One region of the Streptosporangium sp. NPDC023615 genome, then DNA from elsewhere that is predicted to be linked to it. Evidence: riboswitches for the same ligand, from Rfam matches in the RefSeq annotation. Region 1 holds a riboswitch; each other region holds the start of a gene.
What was found. A riboswitch is a leader RNA that binds a small molecule or an ion and turns the genes downstream of it on or off. The one in region 1 is predicted to bind cyclic di-AMP.

Region 2: another riboswitch for cyclic di-AMP. It lies ahead of AB0G16_RS07105 (C40 family peptidase); the one in region 1 lies ahead of AB0G16_RS25180 (C40 family peptidase).
Region 3: another riboswitch for cyclic di-AMP. It lies ahead of AB0G16_RS02675 (hypothetical protein); the one in region 1 lies ahead of AB0G16_RS25180 (C40 family peptidase).
Region 4: another riboswitch for cyclic di-AMP. It lies ahead of AB0G16_RS06265 (NlpC/P60 family protein); the one in region 1 lies ahead of AB0G16_RS25180 (C40 family peptidase).

What each region holds. Positions count from the first base shown of each region.
Region 1 covers NZ_JBFABE010000041.1:37,506-41,709, reverse strand. Annotated here, with positions in the region: gene AB0G16_RS25190 (NlpC/P60 family protein) at 1-962, shown strand, start outside; gene AB0G16_RS25185 (DUF1905 domain-containing protein) at 1,215-1,505, shown strand; cyclic di-AMP (ydaO/yuaA leader) riboswitch at 1,889-2,046, shown strand; gene AB0G16_RS25180 (C40 family peptidase) at 2,204-2,737, shown strand; gene AB0G16_RS25175 (hypothetical protein) at 2,858-3,682, shown strand; gene AB0G16_RS25170 (M48 family metallopeptidase) at 3,679-4,204, shown strand, end outside.
Region 2 covers NZ_JBFABE010000006.1:139,815-144,018, reverse strand. Annotated here, with positions in the region: gene AB0G16_RS07115 (branched-chain amino acid aminotransferase) at 1-1,051, opposite strand, end outside; gene AB0G16_RS07110 (3-isopropylmalate dehydrogenase) at 1,227-2,273, opposite strand; cyclic di-AMP (ydaO/yuaA leader) riboswitch at 2,417-2,646, shown strand; gene AB0G16_RS07105 (C40 family peptidase) at 2,634-3,230, shown strand; gene serA (phosphoglycerate dehydrogenase) at 3,783-4,204, opposite strand, start outside.
Region 3 covers NZ_JBFABE010000002.1:267,286-271,489, reverse strand. Annotated here, with positions in the region: gene AB0G16_RS02680 (DUF4253 domain-containing protein) at 191-937, shown strand; cyclic di-AMP (ydaO/yuaA leader) riboswitch at 1,157-1,306, shown strand; gene AB0G16_RS02675 (hypothetical protein) at 1,560-2,315, shown strand; gene AB0G16_RS02670 (alpha/beta hydrolase) at 2,407-3,288, shown strand; gene AB0G16_RS02665 (hypothetical protein) at 3,328-3,699, opposite strand; gene AB0G16_RS02660 (roadblock/LC7 domain-containing protein) at 3,726-4,106, opposite strand; gene AB0G16_RS02655 (hypothetical protein) at 4,165-4,204, opposite strand, start outside.
Region 4 covers NZ_JBFABE010000005.1:175,996-180,199, forward strand. Annotated here, with positions in the region: gene AB0G16_RS06255 (RDD family protein) at 1-895, opposite strand, end outside; gene AB0G16_RS06260 (amino-acid N-acetyltransferase) at 1,112-1,705, opposite strand; cyclic di-AMP (ydaO/yuaA leader) riboswitch at 2,198-2,344, shown strand; gene AB0G16_RS06265 (NlpC/P60 family protein) at 2,434-3,396, shown strand; gene AB0G16_RS06270 (LuxR C-terminal-related transcriptional regulator) at 3,561-3,728, opposite strand.

The sequences.
Region 1 (4,204 bases):
GTCGGATACCGGTGGTCGCCGGTCTCGCCCTGGCGCTGATGATGGTGCCGGTGGGCGGGGCGGTCGCGGAGCCCAAGCCCACCCTCACCCAGGCGAGGAAGAAGCTGGCGAAGCTCAACGAGCAGGCCGACCAGGTCGTGGAGAAGTACAACCAGGCCTCGGAGAAGTGGAAGCGGGCCAAGAAGAAGTACCGGGAGCTCAACGGCGAGCTGACCCGGCGCGGCGAGCGGGTCACCGGGCTGCGCGAGGAACTCGTCTCGCTGGCCGTCAGCACCTACCAGACCGGCCCGGTCACCGGCTGGGAGAACATGATCGCCCAGCCCGATCCCTCGGCGCTGCTGAGCGGGATGGCCGCCGCCGACCAGATGGCCGCCTCCCGGGCGCGGGCCCTCGACGCCTTCAACGAGGCCACCAGGGAGCTGCGGGCCGGCCGGGAGGCGGCCAAGAAGGTGCTGGCCGAGACCGACGAGATCCGCGACGAGCTGGCCGAGGAGAAGGCCAAGGCCGACAAGATGGTCAAGGCGCAGACGAAGCTCCTGCGCGAGCTCGGCGCCTTCCGGACGGGCAACCCGGACAGTGCCGGGATCCAGTACAGCGGCTCCGCCTCGGGCAACGCCCGCGCCGCCCTGCAGTTCGCCTTCGCCCAGGTGGGCAAGCCCTACCAGTACGGCGGCACCGGCCCCGGCGGCTGGGACTGCTCGGGCCTGGTGCAGGCCTCCTGGCGCAGCGGCGGGGTCAGCATTCCCCGTACGACCTGGGAGCAGTGGAGCTGGGGCGCGAGCCGCAAGGTCTCGCTGGACGCCCTGCAGCCGGGCGACCTCATCTTCAGCGAGGGTCTGGGACACGTCAGCATGTACGCGGGCGACGGCAAGATCGTGCACGCCCCGCAGACCGGCGACGTGGTCAAGGTCGTCCCGATGTCGGCCTACGGCCGCCGTCTCGTCGGGGCCGTCCGCCCCTGAGGGGGCCGTGCCCCCCCGGCGGCTCTCGGCCGCGCGTGGGGCGGTCGTGCGTGGGGCGGTCGTGCGTTTCCGAGGGGGCCACGTCCCCGGGAGGGACTTCCCGTTCCGGGGGGGGGCGTCCATCGGTGCCGGTGAAGAGATCTCGTGCGGCGGCGACGATTTCAGCGCCTCGCGGGAGTCATCCCTACCGACCATCGGCCTCCTCCGGGCCCACGGAGGCGCACCGCACACAGGAACCGGGAGACGACGACCATGCCCACACCCACGACCCCTCAGCCGCTCGACCACACCTTCACCGCCCCGATCGAGAAGGACGGCGCCTTCGCCACCTTCGTGACCGTGCCGGGCTCGGCCGAGGTCCTCGGCACGAGGAGGGCCGTGAAGGTCGCCGGGACGATCGACGGTCACCCCTTCACGGCCACGCTCATGCCCTCGGGCTCGGGCCCGCACTGGCTGCCCCTGCGGGCGGAGCTGTGCAGGCTCATCGGCAAGCGCGAGGCCGGTGAGGAGGTGGCCTTCCACCTCGAACGGCGGCTGAGCTGAACCGCCGCCCGGGATCCGGGACGGCCGGGGCCCGGGACGGCCGGGGCCCGGACGGCCGGGTCCCGGCCTCCCGGGCCGGTCGCCGCAGCGATCCCACGATGTGATGAAGATAACAAAAATCGCCTTTTCCGGGATTGACGAGCCCGTGTGACGAGAGTCATATCTCGATCGCATAAACAGGCATCACGCAGCGGTAACGGCGGGATCAAGATGCCGACTCGATACTCCTTTTCGAGGAACCCTTTGCCGAAACGTGGCGATCGGAGTAACTTCTGGCTGCGCGACGTGCAAGCCATGCCGCCGCGGTGAACGACGGCCTCCGGGCCGTGTCCCTTCATAGAAATCCAACCGGCCGCCGTGCCCCCGCAAGGGGCGGACGTCATCGCGGTGGCCCGCCGAATCCATGCAGCCAGGAGGCATGGAACCGGGGACCCAAAAGGCCCGGCACGGTGGCCAGGGGTGAATCGGCACATTTGTGTCGTAGGGCATCTTCCAAGCCCGAATCCGTCAGCTAACCCGGTAGGCATCAGTGGAAGCACCAAGGAGAAATCCTGTCTACCACCTCGCGCAACCCCCGTCTGTCGCGCCTTTTCCGCCTTTCGCTGGGCGGCGTCGCCCTCACGTTGACCGCCTCGGCCGGAGCGGTCACCCTGGGGTCCACGGCGGCTCAGGCGACGACGGACAATCCCTCTGACATCTTGGTCAGCAGCCCCACCGGCGTCCTCGAGCAGGCCGGCGGCACGGAGGCGACGCGGGCCGGGGGTGCGAAGAGCACCGACCGGATCGCGAGGAACGTCAAGGTCAAGGCCAGGACGAAGAACACGGCCCCGGCCGCGGCGAAGACCACGATGAGCAGGGCGGCACTGCAGAAGGTCAAGGCTCTCAAGGCGGTCACGGCGGCCAAGAAGCAGGTCGGCGATCCGTACCGGTGGGGAGCCTCCGGTCCCGGCGCGTTCGACTGCTCGGGGCTCGTCCGCTACGCCTGGCGCAAGGCGGGCGTGTCCCTCCCCAGGATCACGCAGAGCCAGTACCGGACGATCAGGAAGAAGGTCTCGTGGAGCAGCTTGCGCCCCGGTGACCTGCTGTTCTTCAGCGGGAAGGGCCACGTCGGCATGTACGTCGGCAAGGGCAGGATGGTCCACTCGCCGAGCAGCGGCAAGACGGTCAGGATCGTGAAGCTGCAGGGCCACTACAGGTCCTCCTTCGCCGGCGCGGTCCGACCGGGCGCCTGAACCCCCGGGGCCGGGCGGGAGCCCGGACCCGAGCGGGTGCGCCGGCGTGCGACAGCGGTCCCGTCCCTCCGTCCAGGAGGGGCGGGACCGCTTCCGCGTGTTCGGCTACCATCGGCTCACATGTCCGTCCCGAACGGCTCCCCGCCGGGCGGATCCGTCCCGCGCGGACGCCGCGCCGTGCTCGCCGGGCTGCTGGCGCTGCTGGGCGCCGGTCCGCTCACCGGCTCGGGACCCCTCCCCGCCGACCTCCACGACCTCTGGCCGGACGGTACGACCGTCGTTCGGGGCCGGCACTCCACGGTGGCCGGCCACCGTGTCTCGCCCGCCGCCCTGCGGGACCTCGCCGCCAGGGCCGACCGGGCTCGCCGTACCGTCACGGCGATCTGGGGTCCGGTACGGGCACTGATCCTGTTCCCCGCCACCGACGCCGAGGCCGCGGCGATCGCCGGGACGCGGAGCACCCCCGCCCTCGCCTCCCTGGCCGCCCTGGCCACCGCGGACCGGGTGATCGTCGTGCCGTCCGGCTACGCCCGGCTCACCGAGGCCGGCAGGGACGTGGTGATCACGCACGAGCTCGCCCACGTGGCCACCGGCGCCACCCGCGGCGGCCGGGTGCCGATGTGGCTGTCGGAGGGCTTCGCGGACTACGCCGGGTACCGCGACGCGGGCATCCCCGTGCGGACCGCCGCCGCGGAACTGGCCGCCGAGGTGCGCGCCGGTGTCCTGCCCGCCCGCCTGCCCGGGACCGCGGACTTCGCCCCCGGCGCCGCGAGGCTCGCGCAGGCCTACGAGGAGGCGTGGCTCGCCTGCAGGTTCGTCGCGGAGCGCTTCGGGGAGAAGGCGCTGGTGAGGCTCTACGGTAGCGATGTCGGGAGCACGCTCGGCCTGTCGGCGGCCGGGTTCACCCGGGCCTGGCGCGACTACCTCCGGAGGGAACTGGGATGACGCTGAGCAGGACGGACGCGCCCTCGGGCACGCGGTCGGCCGGGTGGGCGCTGGCGGCGCTGGGCGCGGTCACCCTGGCGATCGTGGCGTTCACCACCCCCTGGCGGGCACTGCCGGCGGCGGCGCCCGCGGTCGCCCCCTCCCCGGAGCGGGACTTCACCGCCGAGCAGATCGCCCGATCCGAGGCGTTCGACGCGCTGGTCGGCGTCCCCGGCTACCTGTCGCTCGGCCTGACGCTGGTCGTGGCCGGAGTGCTGGTGGCCACCCCGCTGGGCGCCAGGCTCGCCGACCGGCTGCCGGGGCCCTGGTGGGCGCGCGTGCTGCTCGGCGTGCTGACGATCTCGGTGGCCACCGCGGCCCTGCGCTGGCCGCTGGGGATGTGGTCGGAGACCTACCTGCGCGAGTTCGGGCTGTCCACCCAGGAGTGGCCCGCGTGGGCGGCGGACCGGGCCAAGAGCGCGGGCGTCGGCACGGCGCTCACCGCGATCATGGTCCTGGCGGTGGTCGCGCTGGCGCGGCGCC
Region 2 (4,204 bases), on a different contig from region 1:
CGTACTGGATGCCCACGAGCTCCTCGCGGATCTTCGAGGTGACCGGGCCCTGGGTGCCGTCGCCGATCGTCCAGGAGCCGTCGGCGCCCTTGACCGTGCCGACCGGGGTGACGACCGCGGCGGTGCCGCAGGCGAAGACCTCGGTGAGCTCGCCCGACTCGCAGCCGCGTCGCCACTCCTCGATCGACAGGCGCCCCTCCTCGGCACGCAGGCCGAGACCGCCGGCGAGGGCGAGGATGGAGTCGCGGGTGATGCCGGGCAGGAGCGTGCCGGTCAGCGCCGGGGTGAGCAGGCGGTCGCCGTAGACGAAGAACAGGTTCATCCCGCCCATCTCCTCGACGTAGCGGTGCTCGACCGCGTCCAGCCAGACCACCTGGTCACAGCCCTGCTCGACGGCCTGGCGCTGGGCCACGAAGGCCGCGGCGTAGTTGCCGCCGCACTTGGCGAACCCGGTGCCGCCGGGAGCGGCACGGGTGTACTCGGTGGAGAGCCAGACCGAGACGGCCTGGCCCCCGCCGAAGTAGGCCGCCGCAGGGCCGGCGATGACCATGTACCGGTAGGTCCTGGAGGGGTAGTTGACACCGAGCGCGGGCTGCGTGGCGATCATGAAGGGACGCAGGTAGAGGCTGTGTCCCGGCGTGGTGGGGACCCAGTCGCGGTCGGTCTGGACGAGCAGTTCCAGCGACTCGACGAACGTCTCCTCGGGCAGTTCGGGCATGGCCATCCGCAGCGCCGAGGTGTTGAACCGGGCGGCGTTGGCCTCCGGCCGGAAGGTCACGATCGCGCCGTTCTCCTGGCGGTAGGCCTTGAGCCCCTCGAAGAGCTCCTGCGCGTAGTGGAAGACCGAGGTCGCCGGGTCGAGGACGAGCGGCCCGTACGGGGTGAGCCTGGCGTCGTGCCAGCCCCTCCCCTCGGTGTAGTCGATGGAGATCATGTGGTCGGTGAAGACCTGGCCGAACCCCGGGCTCGCCATTACCTGCTCGCGCTCGGCCGTGGTGCGAGCGTGGTCGGAGAGCTGCACGTCGAAGCTGAGCTTCTGAGCGGTGGTCATGACGCGGATCCTTCTCTTGGTGTCTGGCTTACCCTTGCGTCCATTCTGCGTTGGACCGGGTAACGGGAAACTACTGCATCGCTGACGAAATCCGTCAGCGAGGCGGAAAAACCAAAACGCGCCCGGCGGCTCAGGTGAGCCGCCGGGCGCGTCTGGGTCGAGGTGGGCGGCTTCCTCAGCCGGCTACTCGGGCGGTGATGTCGTCGCCGATCTCCCGGGTGGTGCGTCCGGCCCCGCCGGCGGTCCGCCCGGCCAGGTCGTCGGCCACGGCGCGCTCGACGCGGGCGGCCTCGGGGTCCAGGCCCAGGTGGTCCAGGAGCATGGCGACCGACAGGATCGTGGCCGTCGGGTCGGCCTTGCCCTGGCCCGCGATGTCGGGGGCGCTGCCGTGGACCGGCTCGAACATGCTCGGCGCGGTGCGGTCGGGGTTGACGTTGCCGCTGGCCGCCAGGCCGATGCCGCCGGCGATCGCGGCGCCGATGTCGGTGAGGATGTCACCGAAGAGGTTGTCGGTGACGATGACGTCGAAGCGCTCGGGCTGGCCGACGAAGAACATCGAGGCCGCGTCGACGTGGCAGTAGTCGGTGCGGACGTCCGGATACTCCCGGCCGACCCGGTCGAAGGTGCGGGCCCACAGGTCGCCGGCGTAGGTGAGCACGTTGGTCTTGTGGACCAGCGTCAGCTTCCTGCGCGGGCGCGACAGCGCCTTGTCGAAGGCGTAGCGCACCACGCGCTCGACGCCGTACGCGGTGTTGAGCGACTCCTGGGTGGCGATCTCGTGCGGGGTGCCGCGGCGCATCACGCCACCGGCGCCCGCGTAGGGCCCCTCGGTGCCCTCGCGCACGACGACCATGTCGATGTCCTCCGGCCGGGCCCTGCCCAGCGGGGTCTCCACGCCGGGGAAGAGCTTGACCGGCCGCAGGTTCACGTAGTGGTCGAGCGTGAAGCGGAGCTTGAGCAGCAGGTCGCGCTCGAGCACGCCCGGGGGCACGCTGGGGTCGCCGACCGCTCCGAGCAGGATCGCGTCGTACCCGCGCAGCTCCTCCAGGACGCCGTCGGGCAGCGTCTCGCCGGTCTCGTGGTAGCGCTTGGCGCCCAGGTCGTAGGTGGTGGTCTCCACCTTCGTGCCGACCGCTTCGAGAACCTTGAGCCCTTCGGCGACGACCTCGGCGCCGATGCCGTCCCCGGGGATGACCGCCAGGCGGATGTTACGCGAATCCATGCCGTCACCCTACCGGCCCGTCTCGGTGCTTGAACACCGGTCTCATCCCTCGGACACGTTTTCCCTCCGGGAGACCCCTGATCATTTTGTCCAACTTTAGTATATGTTGACCGTTTCATGAGGTTTGGTTATGGTCCTCAGCGTTCAGATTCATGCCTAATTCGTCCGGATCATCCCTTATCGAGATGGACGAAGCCGGGGAACCACTTCTTGCCGGGATCCACCCGGGCCCCGGGAACCCCGCTCCCCGACCGGAGCGCGTTCCCGTCCGCCCGGCCGATCCCTCGGGGCGAGTCGGCGCGCACCCGCGCCGTAGGGCGGCCTCCACGCCCGAGCCCGACAGCTCACCCGGCCGGCCCCATGGAAGGAACGACCCTGTACAGCAAGATCTGCTCTCGCGTCGCGTCCGTACTCGTCGCCGGAACCGCGGTGTTCGCGACCCCGTCCACCGCGTCGGCCGCCTCGCCCCTGCCCGCCCCCGGGCCCGCCGCGCTCGGCATGCCCGCCCTGAAGGGCGCCCTGAGGGCCGCCTCCCTGCGCCCCGCCTGGCAGAAGGCCCTGACCTGGGCCATGTCCAAGCGCGGCACGCCGTACGCCTGGGGCGGCACCGGCCGCGGCGGCTTCGACTGCTCGGGGCTGATGCTCCGCGCCTACGGGGCCGCCGGGATCACGCTGCCCCGCATCGCCTCGGAACAGTACGGGGCGTTCTCGAAGAAGATCGCCTGGAAGGACCTGAGACCCGGGGACCTGGTCTTCTTCCGCGGCCTCGGGCACGTCGGAATGATCACGAAGCCCGGGTACATGGTGCACGCCCCGCGGAGCGGGGACGTGGTCAAGGAGGAGCGGCTCAGCGCCTGGCGGCGCGCCTCCTTCGCCGGCGGGGTGCGCCCGGACCCCGAGGGGGTCGAGCTGACCGAACGGATCGAGCGCGCGACCGGATCCGTCACGGGCCGGTGACCTGCCGTCCGTCACCGGCGGGTGGGCGCCCCTCGTCGCCGGCGGGCGCCGGTCTGCCCGCGGTGGCGTCCGCTCCGCCCGCGGGCGCGTCCGCTCCTCAGCCCCGGGTGGGCGAGCCACCGTTGTCGCGGCGGTCCAGGGCGGTCTGCAGCGCGTCGGACGTCTCGTTCTCGTTCTCGTCCGGGCGGTTCCAGGAATACATCTCGTACATGGCGGATCTCGTCTCGGTCGCGTGTGAGCGGTGAAGGTGGCCGAGACTCCGGTCGGGACTCGGACCGGGCCCGATGTCGCGGTCCGGGTCACGGACCGGCGGACGGAGGGCTCGGAGCCGGCGAGCGCCACGGACACCGTGGCGGGCCGCCGGCCTGCCCCTGTCGGGCCCCGCCGCGGCGGGTGAACGGTGCGAACACCCGGCGCATCCCCATCAGGGTACCCGGCACCGCGGGGACCGTCTCGCCCCGCGTACCCACTTCTCACATGCCGAGACGGCGGGCGGGCGCCGGCGCGACCCCCTCCCGGAGGCGGGGCCGCGCCGGCGCCGTGGCTCGCCCGTCAGTCGGTCAGGTCGACCGAGCGGCCGCTGTCGGCGCCGATCTCCGCGCCGATCTGGTCGATCACGTCGGCCGGGATGGCGGTGTCGACGGTGAGCGCGATCAGGGCCTTGCCGCCCTTGGCGTCCCGGGCCACCTGCATCGAGGCGATGTTGATCGAGTGGTCGCCCAGGATACGGCCGACCACGCCGACGATGCCGGGACGGTCGGTGTAGGTGAAGAAGGACAGGTGGTCGGTCGGCTCGATCTCCATCTGGTAGCCGTTGACCTCGACGATCTTCGTGATCTGCCTCGGCCCGGACAGGGTGCCCGAGACCGAGACCGCGCGGCCGTCGGCGAGCACGCCGCGGACCGTCACCACGTTGCGCCAGTCGGGGCTGTCGGAGCTGGTGATCAGCTCGACCGTGACACCGCGGTCCTTGG
Region 3 (4,204 bases), on a different contig from region 1:
CAACTGTCCCTCGGGGTGCTTGACAGGCCAAAATTGATCCGTGGTCAGGATCGGATCGGTAGAGATGAACGATTGCGAGCAGGGGAAGCTTCCGCCCGTTCTGAGCCAGTTGTTCGCTGACGGAGCCGACGGAGCCGACGGAGCCCGCGGAGCCCGCGGGATCGGTGGGGGTGAGGGCCGGAGGCTCTCGGTGGACCTGCCGCCGGGTGAGCTCGTCTGGCCCGACCCCGGTTACGCTCAGCTCGCCATCCGTCACCGTCCGGCCTTCTGGCTCAGTGAGGTGACGGTCTCGGGGGAGTACTGGGCGCGGCTGCGGGCCGAGCACGAGCGGTCGGGACTGTGGCCGGTGCTGCTGGAGGACTCGGTCCAGCCCTGGTCGGCCGGTCAGATCGCCCCGGACGCGGCGACCGAGATCGACAACTACCACGTCGAGGCGTTCATGGCCGAGGTGTGGTCCGACTGGATCGCCAGGGCCCACGTCGACCAGCTCGAACTGCTCGACCCCTTCGGGCCGGAGTGCCCCGGCCCGGCCCCCGCGGGCAGGCTCGCCGCCGACCCCGGGGTGGTGGCCGACTGGTACGCGGGGCTGGTGGCCGAGCGCAGGACGCCGCTCGGGCTCGTCGCGGTCGAGCGCGGGGCCGACGCCCTGGCCGTCATGGGCTGGCAGGGGGCGCTGAACCACAACGAGTGGATGGTCCCGCTGGCCGCCGTCGTGCGGAGCTGGGAGGACAGGTTCGGGGTGCGGGTGGTGGGGATGGGGTTCAACACCCTCGACGTCAGCGTCGCGGCCCCGCCGACGACCTTCGAGCACGCCCTGCAGGTCGCCGCGGAGCACTGGACGTTCTGCCCCGACAGCATCATCCAGGGCGCGGGGACCCTCGTCGACTACGCCGAGCAGATCAAGGGCAGGAACGCCTGGTCGTTCTGGTGGGACTGATCGCGGACGCGTCCGGGGCGCCGTCGTCCCCGTACGGGACGGGGCTGAGGGGCGGCGGGGCATGCCCGAGAACAAACCTCCATGTTGAGTGCTTTAGGGGAGTTTTTGCCAACTAGGTAGATCTTCTGGGGTTTTCGTGGCCTTTGCTTTGCTTTGTCTGGTTTCCGTGGGTAGTGTCCCCTGTTATCGGCCGGTGACCTGCCCTTCACAAGAGGGAGCGACCGGCCGACGTCGAATCCCGAGAGCCCTCAGGGCCACGGGAACCGGGGACCCAATTTCCGGGGTGAATCCGCCGCGAGCACGCGGCGGTAGGGCAACTCCACCGCCCGAACCCGTCAGCTAACCCGGTAGACGAGATGGAGAGGAGACCCCCTCATGGACGACCGCGTCACCGCGTCGGTGCACCCCCTGTCCGCGCCGACCCCCTGAAACTTCCCCCTGCCCCCCGTCCCCCACATCTCTCGCGCCGCGCCTGATCGCGGCACCTCCCGGCGGCGCTCTACGTAACGACTGGATCTATCCGGTTACGTCCTCATCCCGATGAGCCCGTCCTCGCCCGTGCGCCCCTTATCGGCGTGTCGCACGCGGTAGCCCCGTTCCCTCGCGAAAGAGCCTTTTCCCCATGCGCCTCTTTTTCGGCATGTACAAAAACCGCCTGGCCGCCGCCACCCTCGTCGGTGCGAGCGTGCTGGCCTCCGCCGGTGTCGCCTCGGCGATACCTTCCACCCCCGGCTTCGCCGCCACCGCCCCCGCTGCGGCCGGCCCCGAGGACGGCGTCGAGGCCGTCCTCCTCCACGGCTCCACCACGGCCTCCTACTTCTGGGACGACTCCTCGGGCCGCGCCGGCGACACCGGCCTGCCGGCCAGTGGCAAGCCGATGCAGAAGGGCATGATCGCCAGCCCGAGCTGGCCGCTGCTCACCGAGGGCTACATCCTCTACAAGGGCAAGCGCGCCAAGTTCTTCGTCGGCGACCGCGGCCCCGGAGTGCCCTCCAACCGGGGCATCATGCTCGACATCGACGCCAAGACCTTCGCCGACCTGACCGGCGGCACGTTCAACGCCGGCACGCTCGGCGTGGACGGCAACGGCGGCATGGGCCACATCGACGTCGAGTACGTCATCACCCGGTGGGGCGACGGCGTGGGCAGGAAGAACCACCCCGTGGCCTTCTCCACCGGTGCCTGGGGCCGCAAGGACCCCAGCCCCGCCAAGCCGCCCCAGACCGTGCTGGCCAAGTCCGGGCGTCCGCAGAAGCCCGTCGAGACCGAGCGCGTGAGCGCCGCCCCGATGTCGGCGTCCGTCAAGCCCAAGATCACGGCTGACGCCCTCTCGGCCCCCGGATGGACCGTGCGGGAGCCGGGCGCCATCGTCTGGTGACGGGTCGCCCCGGCCCGTCCGGGGCCACCCGCCGGTGCCGGAGCCATTCCAGAATGGCATTCTGTTCCGCAGGATCAACAGGAGGAGTGCCATGACGACTCTGCGGACCCGGGCGAACGGCATCGAGATCGCCTACGACACCTTCGGCTCCCCGGAGGGGCGACCCCTCCTTCTGATCATGGGGCTCGGTTCCCAGATGATCCAGTGGGACGAGGACTTCTGCCGCCTGCTCGCCGAACGCGGACATCACGTGGTGCGCTTCGACAACCGCGACGTCGGCGAGAGCACCCACCTGCACGAGGCGGGAGGACCCGGAGGGGGCTGGAACGGCCGGGTCCCCTACCGGCTGGACGACATGGCCGACGACGCCGCCGGCCTGCTGGAGGCGCTCGGCCTGGAATCCGCCCACGTGGCCGGCGTATCGATGGGCGGGATGATCGCGCAGGCGCTGGCGATCCGCCACCCGCGCCGGGTGCGCAGCCTCACCTCGATGATGTCCACCCCCAGCCCGCAGGCGGCGCCCCCGACCGAGGCCGCGATGGCGGCGCTCATGGCACCGCCCGCGCCGGACCGCGAGGCCGCGATCCGGCGGACCGTCACGACCTGGGAGGTCATCGGGTCGCCCGGCTACCCGGCCGACCGCGAGCGGATCGCGGAGGTCGCCGCCCTGAGCTACGACAGGGCCTACGACCCGGCGGGCACGACCAGGCAACTGGCCGCGATCATGGCCTCCGGGGACCGCGCCCCGCTGCTGGCGAGGCTGACGGTGCCGACGCTCGTCCTGCACGGCGAGGACGACCAGCTCATCCCGCTCTCCGGAGGGATCGCCACGGCCGAGGCGATCCCGGGCGCGCGCCTGCTGACCTTCCCCGGCATGGGCCACGACCTGCCCCGCGAGCTCTGGCCCTCCTTCGCCGACGCGATCGAGGAGCTCACCGGCTCCGCCGAGCGGGCCGCCGCCCCCGCGCGGTGAGACCTCGCGGCCCGCGCCCCGGGCGCGGGCCGGCCCGGCTCATACCTCGATCTTCTCCTCGATGCTCCGGAGGGTGTGCCGGGCGAGCGCCAGGTTGGCCCGGCTGCGGTCGAGGGCCAGGTACATGAAGAGCCCCTTGCCGCTCCGGCCGGTGAGCGGGCGGATCACGTGGTACTGGGTGCCGAGCGTGATGAGGATGTCCTCGATGCCGTCCTTGAGGCCGAGCGACTCCATGGTCCGCATCTTGGCCTTGACGACCTCGGTGTTGCCGGCCGCGGCCACCTGGAGGTCGAGATCCTTGGAGCCGCCGAGCGCGCCCAGCGCCATCCCGCTGTTGTAGTCGACGACGACCGCGCCGACGGCGCCGTCGATCGCCATCATCTCCTTGAGAGAGATGTCCATGTTGCCCATTCCTGCCTCCACTCACTGAATGTCGTTCACTGGGTCGTCGATGTACGAGAGGTGACGGCGGCCAGCCGGGCCGCCGTCTTCCTGCCCTCCAGCCTGAGCAGCCCGAGGTTGGTCCCCGGACGCGCCAGCACTGTGAGGACGATCGTGGGGCCGGCGGCGTAGAGGGCCGCGTAGCCGTCGGTGCCGGAGATCAGCGTCTCCTCGAAGGCGCCCTTGCCGGTCATGCCCGTCATCCGCCGGCTCAGGGCCAGCAACGCCGAGGAGAGCGCGCCGATCTGCTCGGTCCCGTCGTTCAGGTCGCTCGCTATGGTCAGGCCGTCGACGCTGCTCGCGATGCTCCCGTTGACGTCGGGGATGCGCTCACGCAGCAGCGCCATCTCGCGGCGTACCTCCTCACGCAGTTCCACCGGCACCCTCCTTCCGATCAGCTTCAGCGTCCGCAGCCTTATCGGCATCGAACCGGGATCACGTGAATGCCTCCAATGCGTTCCTGAGCCGGATGAGC
Region 4 (4,204 bases), on a different contig from region 1:
GCCCGCCCCGCTTGAGCATGAAGAACTCGTAGGCGAAGTAGAGCCCCGCGCTGATCAGCGTGCTGATCACGGTGATGGCGGAGGTGGCCCCGGAGTCGATACCACCGGTGCCACCGGTGCCGACGATGATCGCGCCGAGCACGAGGCCCAGGATGAGGCCGATGACCAGGCCCACCACGAGCATGATGGCTATGTCGACGATGCGCGCCACCAGGCGCTGCCACCACTCGGCGAGCGGCGCGGGAGCGCCGGGCACGCCGCTGTACGGCTGCCCGTAGCCCTGCTGGCCGTAGCCCTGCTGCCCGTAGGCCGGCTGCTGGCCGTAGCCCTGCTGCCCGTAGTCCGGCTGCTGGCCGTAGCCCTGCTGGCCGTACGTCGGCTGCTGCCCGTAGGAGGGCTGGCCGTAGTCCGGCTGCTGGCCGTAGGAGGGCTGGGAGGCCTGCTGCCCGTAGGGCTGCTGGCCGTAGCCCTGCTGCCCGTAGTCCGGCTGCTGGCCGTAGCCACCGGCCCCGCCCTGCTGACCGTAGGAGGGCTGCTGACCGTAGCCGCCCGTGCCGCCCTGCTGGCCGTAACCGCCCGTGCCGCCTGTGCCGCCCTGCTGACCGTAGCCGGGCTGCTCGTGCGAGGACTGGCCGTAACCGCCCGTCCCGCCCTGCTGGCCGTAGCCGCCCGTGCCGCCCGTGCCGCCCTGCTGACCGTAGCCGGGCTGGCCGTAGGAGGGCTGCTCGTGCGAGGACTGACCGTAGCCGCCCTGCTGACCGTAGCCGCCCGCTCCGCCCTGCTGGCCGTAGCCCTGCTGCCCGTAGTCGGGCTGCTGGCCGTAACCCTGCTGGCCGTAGCCCTGGGCCTGTCCGGGACCGGTGTTCGGCTGTGAGGCCTCCGACCGATATCCCACGACCGTTACGTCGGGGTCGAGCCCGCCAGCGCCTCGACCCGCGTTGTGCTGTCCGTATTCCGGCTGCCCCGACGGTGTGCGATCGCGGTCGGGATCATCCTGTGGATACGGCGGCTGTCCGGTGCTCACCGCGTCACCTCACTTAGAATGCGCATGTGGCAGATGTCAGACGCACATGCTTGCTGCAGCACAAGGTATCGACATAGGAAAGAACAGTCACCTTTCCCCCTTGTCAGGTCCCAAGTCACTCGCGTCGGGCTCACGTGTCAGATGCAGCAGCATCCGGGTGTTGCCCAGGGTGTTGGGCTTGACGTGCTCCAGATCCAGGAACTCCGCGACGCCCTCGTCGTAGGAGGCGAGGAGCTCGGCGTAGACCTCCGGGGCGACGGGCGTGCCCTGGATCTCCCTGAAACCGTGCCGGGCGAAGAACTCGACCTCGAACGTCAGGCAGAAGACCCGGCGCAGGCCGAGCTCGACGGCGGTGCGCAGCAGCGCGGAGACGATCCGGTGCCCGATTCCCGCCCCCCTGCGGGCCGGATCGACCGCGACGGTGCGGATCTCGGCCAGATCCTCCCAGAGGACGTGCAGCGCCCCGCAGCCGACCACCTCCCCCTGCTCGTCGGTGGCGACCCAGAACTCCTGGACGTCCTCGTACAGCGTGACCGTGGCCTTCTCCAGCAGGCGCGGCCCCGCGCCGCCGTAGGTGTCGACCAGGCGCCGGACGGCGCGGACGTCCGGGGTGCGGGCTCGCCGGACGGTGATCCCGGCGGCCTCCGCGACCGCGACGGCGACCGGGCCGTCCCGCTCCACGCCCTCCCCGGAGCCGTGCCCCGGCCTGGCCTCGCGCCCGTTCCCGGCCCCGTTCCCGGGTCCCGCCTCGCGTTCGGCACCCGGCCCCGCCTCGCGTCCGGCACCGGCGGGGGCGTGCGTGACCGGCGTCGGAGACTGTTCCGCAACCTGCTCCATGACCGATCAGCGTACGTGCTCGCCGACCTTCGATTACGGCTCACCCCTAACTCCCGCACCACCCCTCCCATGTGACCCTTGGTAGCGGCATTACCACGCTGAGCACGGGAGGCCTCGGTGTGTCGCATTTCATCTTCGGTACGGTTCCGGAGCTGGGCCGACCGTCACGGGACCCGCGAAGCAGCAGGCAAAGGCCGCGCAAAGGCAACAATGATCATTATGAGATGTGATCCGTCCGTGACATTTCAGTTGCGAAACCTCTACTGAATTCAGGGTTCTGGTTGAGCAGGAACCACGCTTCGACTAATCTCCGTGCTCGATGTCAGAGACGTGAAAAAGCCTGACCCGCCGAATCTTCCGCAGGGAGAACCGGGGACCCACCGTGTCCTTGGGGGTGAATCCGAGTGCCACCGGCGCACCCGGTAGGGCTGCCTCCGGCCCGAACCCGTCAGCTAACCCGGTAGGCGGCCGAGGAGAGGAGTCCATTGGTGAAGCGCACGCGCGACCGCGGAGACGGGGCAGGCGGCGACGCCCGCCGTCCACGACGCGCACCGCGAGGGCTCCGCCGCCGCATGGCGGTCATCGGCCTGGCGTTCGCCACCCTCACCCTGGGCACCCCGCTGCTCCCGGCCACGGCCGACCCGGAGCCCAGCCTCAAGCAACTGGCCGAGCAGGCCGAGAAACTGCACAACGAGATCGAGACGCTCGCCGAGCAGTACAACGGCGAGCGGGTCAAGCTCAAGCAGGCCCAGCGGGCCGCGGACAGCGCCGAGAAGACCCTCGCCACCAGCGAGTCCGAGCTGGAGTCGCGGCGGGCCAAGGCCGCGCTGCTGGCACAGAGCAGCTACATGTCGGGCGGCCTGCACTCCGGTCTCGTCCTCACCCAGACCTCGGACCCCGACGCCTTCCTCGACCAGGCCACCACCACCTACGCCCTGCAGCAGCGCCAGAGCGAGGAGGTCGCCCAGGTGGGCCGGGCGATCGAGGCCGCCGAGCGGGCCCAGGCCGGCGCCAAGGCCAGGACCTCCGAGGTCAAGAAGCTGCTGTCGCAGATCGACGCCAAGCGCACCAAGATCGAGCGCCTGGTCTCGCGGGTGGAGAGCGACCTGTTCAAGGAGGTGCGCTCGCAGGCCGTCGGCAACCGGGGCGCCCGGGTGAAGGTCGACGCCCCCATCGTGGGCAGCGGCAAGGGGGCGGAGGCCGCCCGCTGGGCGCTGACCCAGCAGCTCAAGCCGTACGTGTGGGGCGCCGAGGGGCCCAACTCCTTCGACTGCTCCGGACTGGTCATGTGGGCCTACCAGAAGGTCGGGATCAGCCTGCCCCACTACACCGGCGACCAGTGGACGGCGGGCACGCGCGTCTCCAGAAGCCAGTTGCGCCCGGGCGACCTGGTCTTCTTCTACTCCGACCTGCACCATGTCGGGATCTACATCGGCGCGGGCCTGATGGTCCACGCGCCCCGGACCGGTGACGTCATCCACATCACCACGATCGACAACCGGCCCTTCGTGGGAGGCGTGCGCGTCGCCGGGTGACCGGGTGACCGGGTTGTCGGTGACCGGGTTGTCGGCGACCGGGTTGTCGGCGACCGGCGAGCCGGGTGGCCGCCGGAGCGGACGGGGGCGGGACGGCCGGGGGCCGAGGCGGCCGGGACGGGCGGCCAGATCAGGCGGCCAGATCAGGCGGCTAGATCAGGCGGCTAGATCAGGCGGCGGCGAGCCGCCCAGGCCACGGCCTCGATCGCGGTGGCGACTCCGATGCGGTCACAGATGCCCCTGAGCCTGCGCCTGACGGTCCGGCCGCTGATGTCGAGCCTGCGGCCCACCCGATCCACGGTGACGCCCTTGGCGAGCTCTGCCAGCAGCACGAGGTCGTCCTCACTGAGACCGATATCCCCCGTGCCCAGGGGGCTGTCGCCATGGCGTGAATCCACTTCGGGATATGCCATCAAGAGTCACTCCCCCCACTCTGGAAACCGGGCCTAAGGCGTCAGGAATGATTACCACCCGCCAGGAACGGTAAACGCCTTGTTCAAAGGTCGTCAAGTTCAACCCTTCACGGCGCATCCACACTATTGACATAGCAGGCTATACGTGAAGTACTCAGGATATGTCAGCGCCTTTGCGCTTAAGTCACACCCAGAGGTGGGCGCGGACCCCCGACCGTCCCCTGCCTGCGACGACGGGCCTGCCCACAGAACAAGATTTCGTCGGCACGACCGGTCCCGCCGCACCCCGGAGGCCGGATCCGCGAGGGGCGTGCCCTCCCGCATTTTCCGGGATACCCGCCCTCGCGCCCGCGGCGGGGTGGCGATCACAAGCCCCGTCCCCTTGACTACGTCGC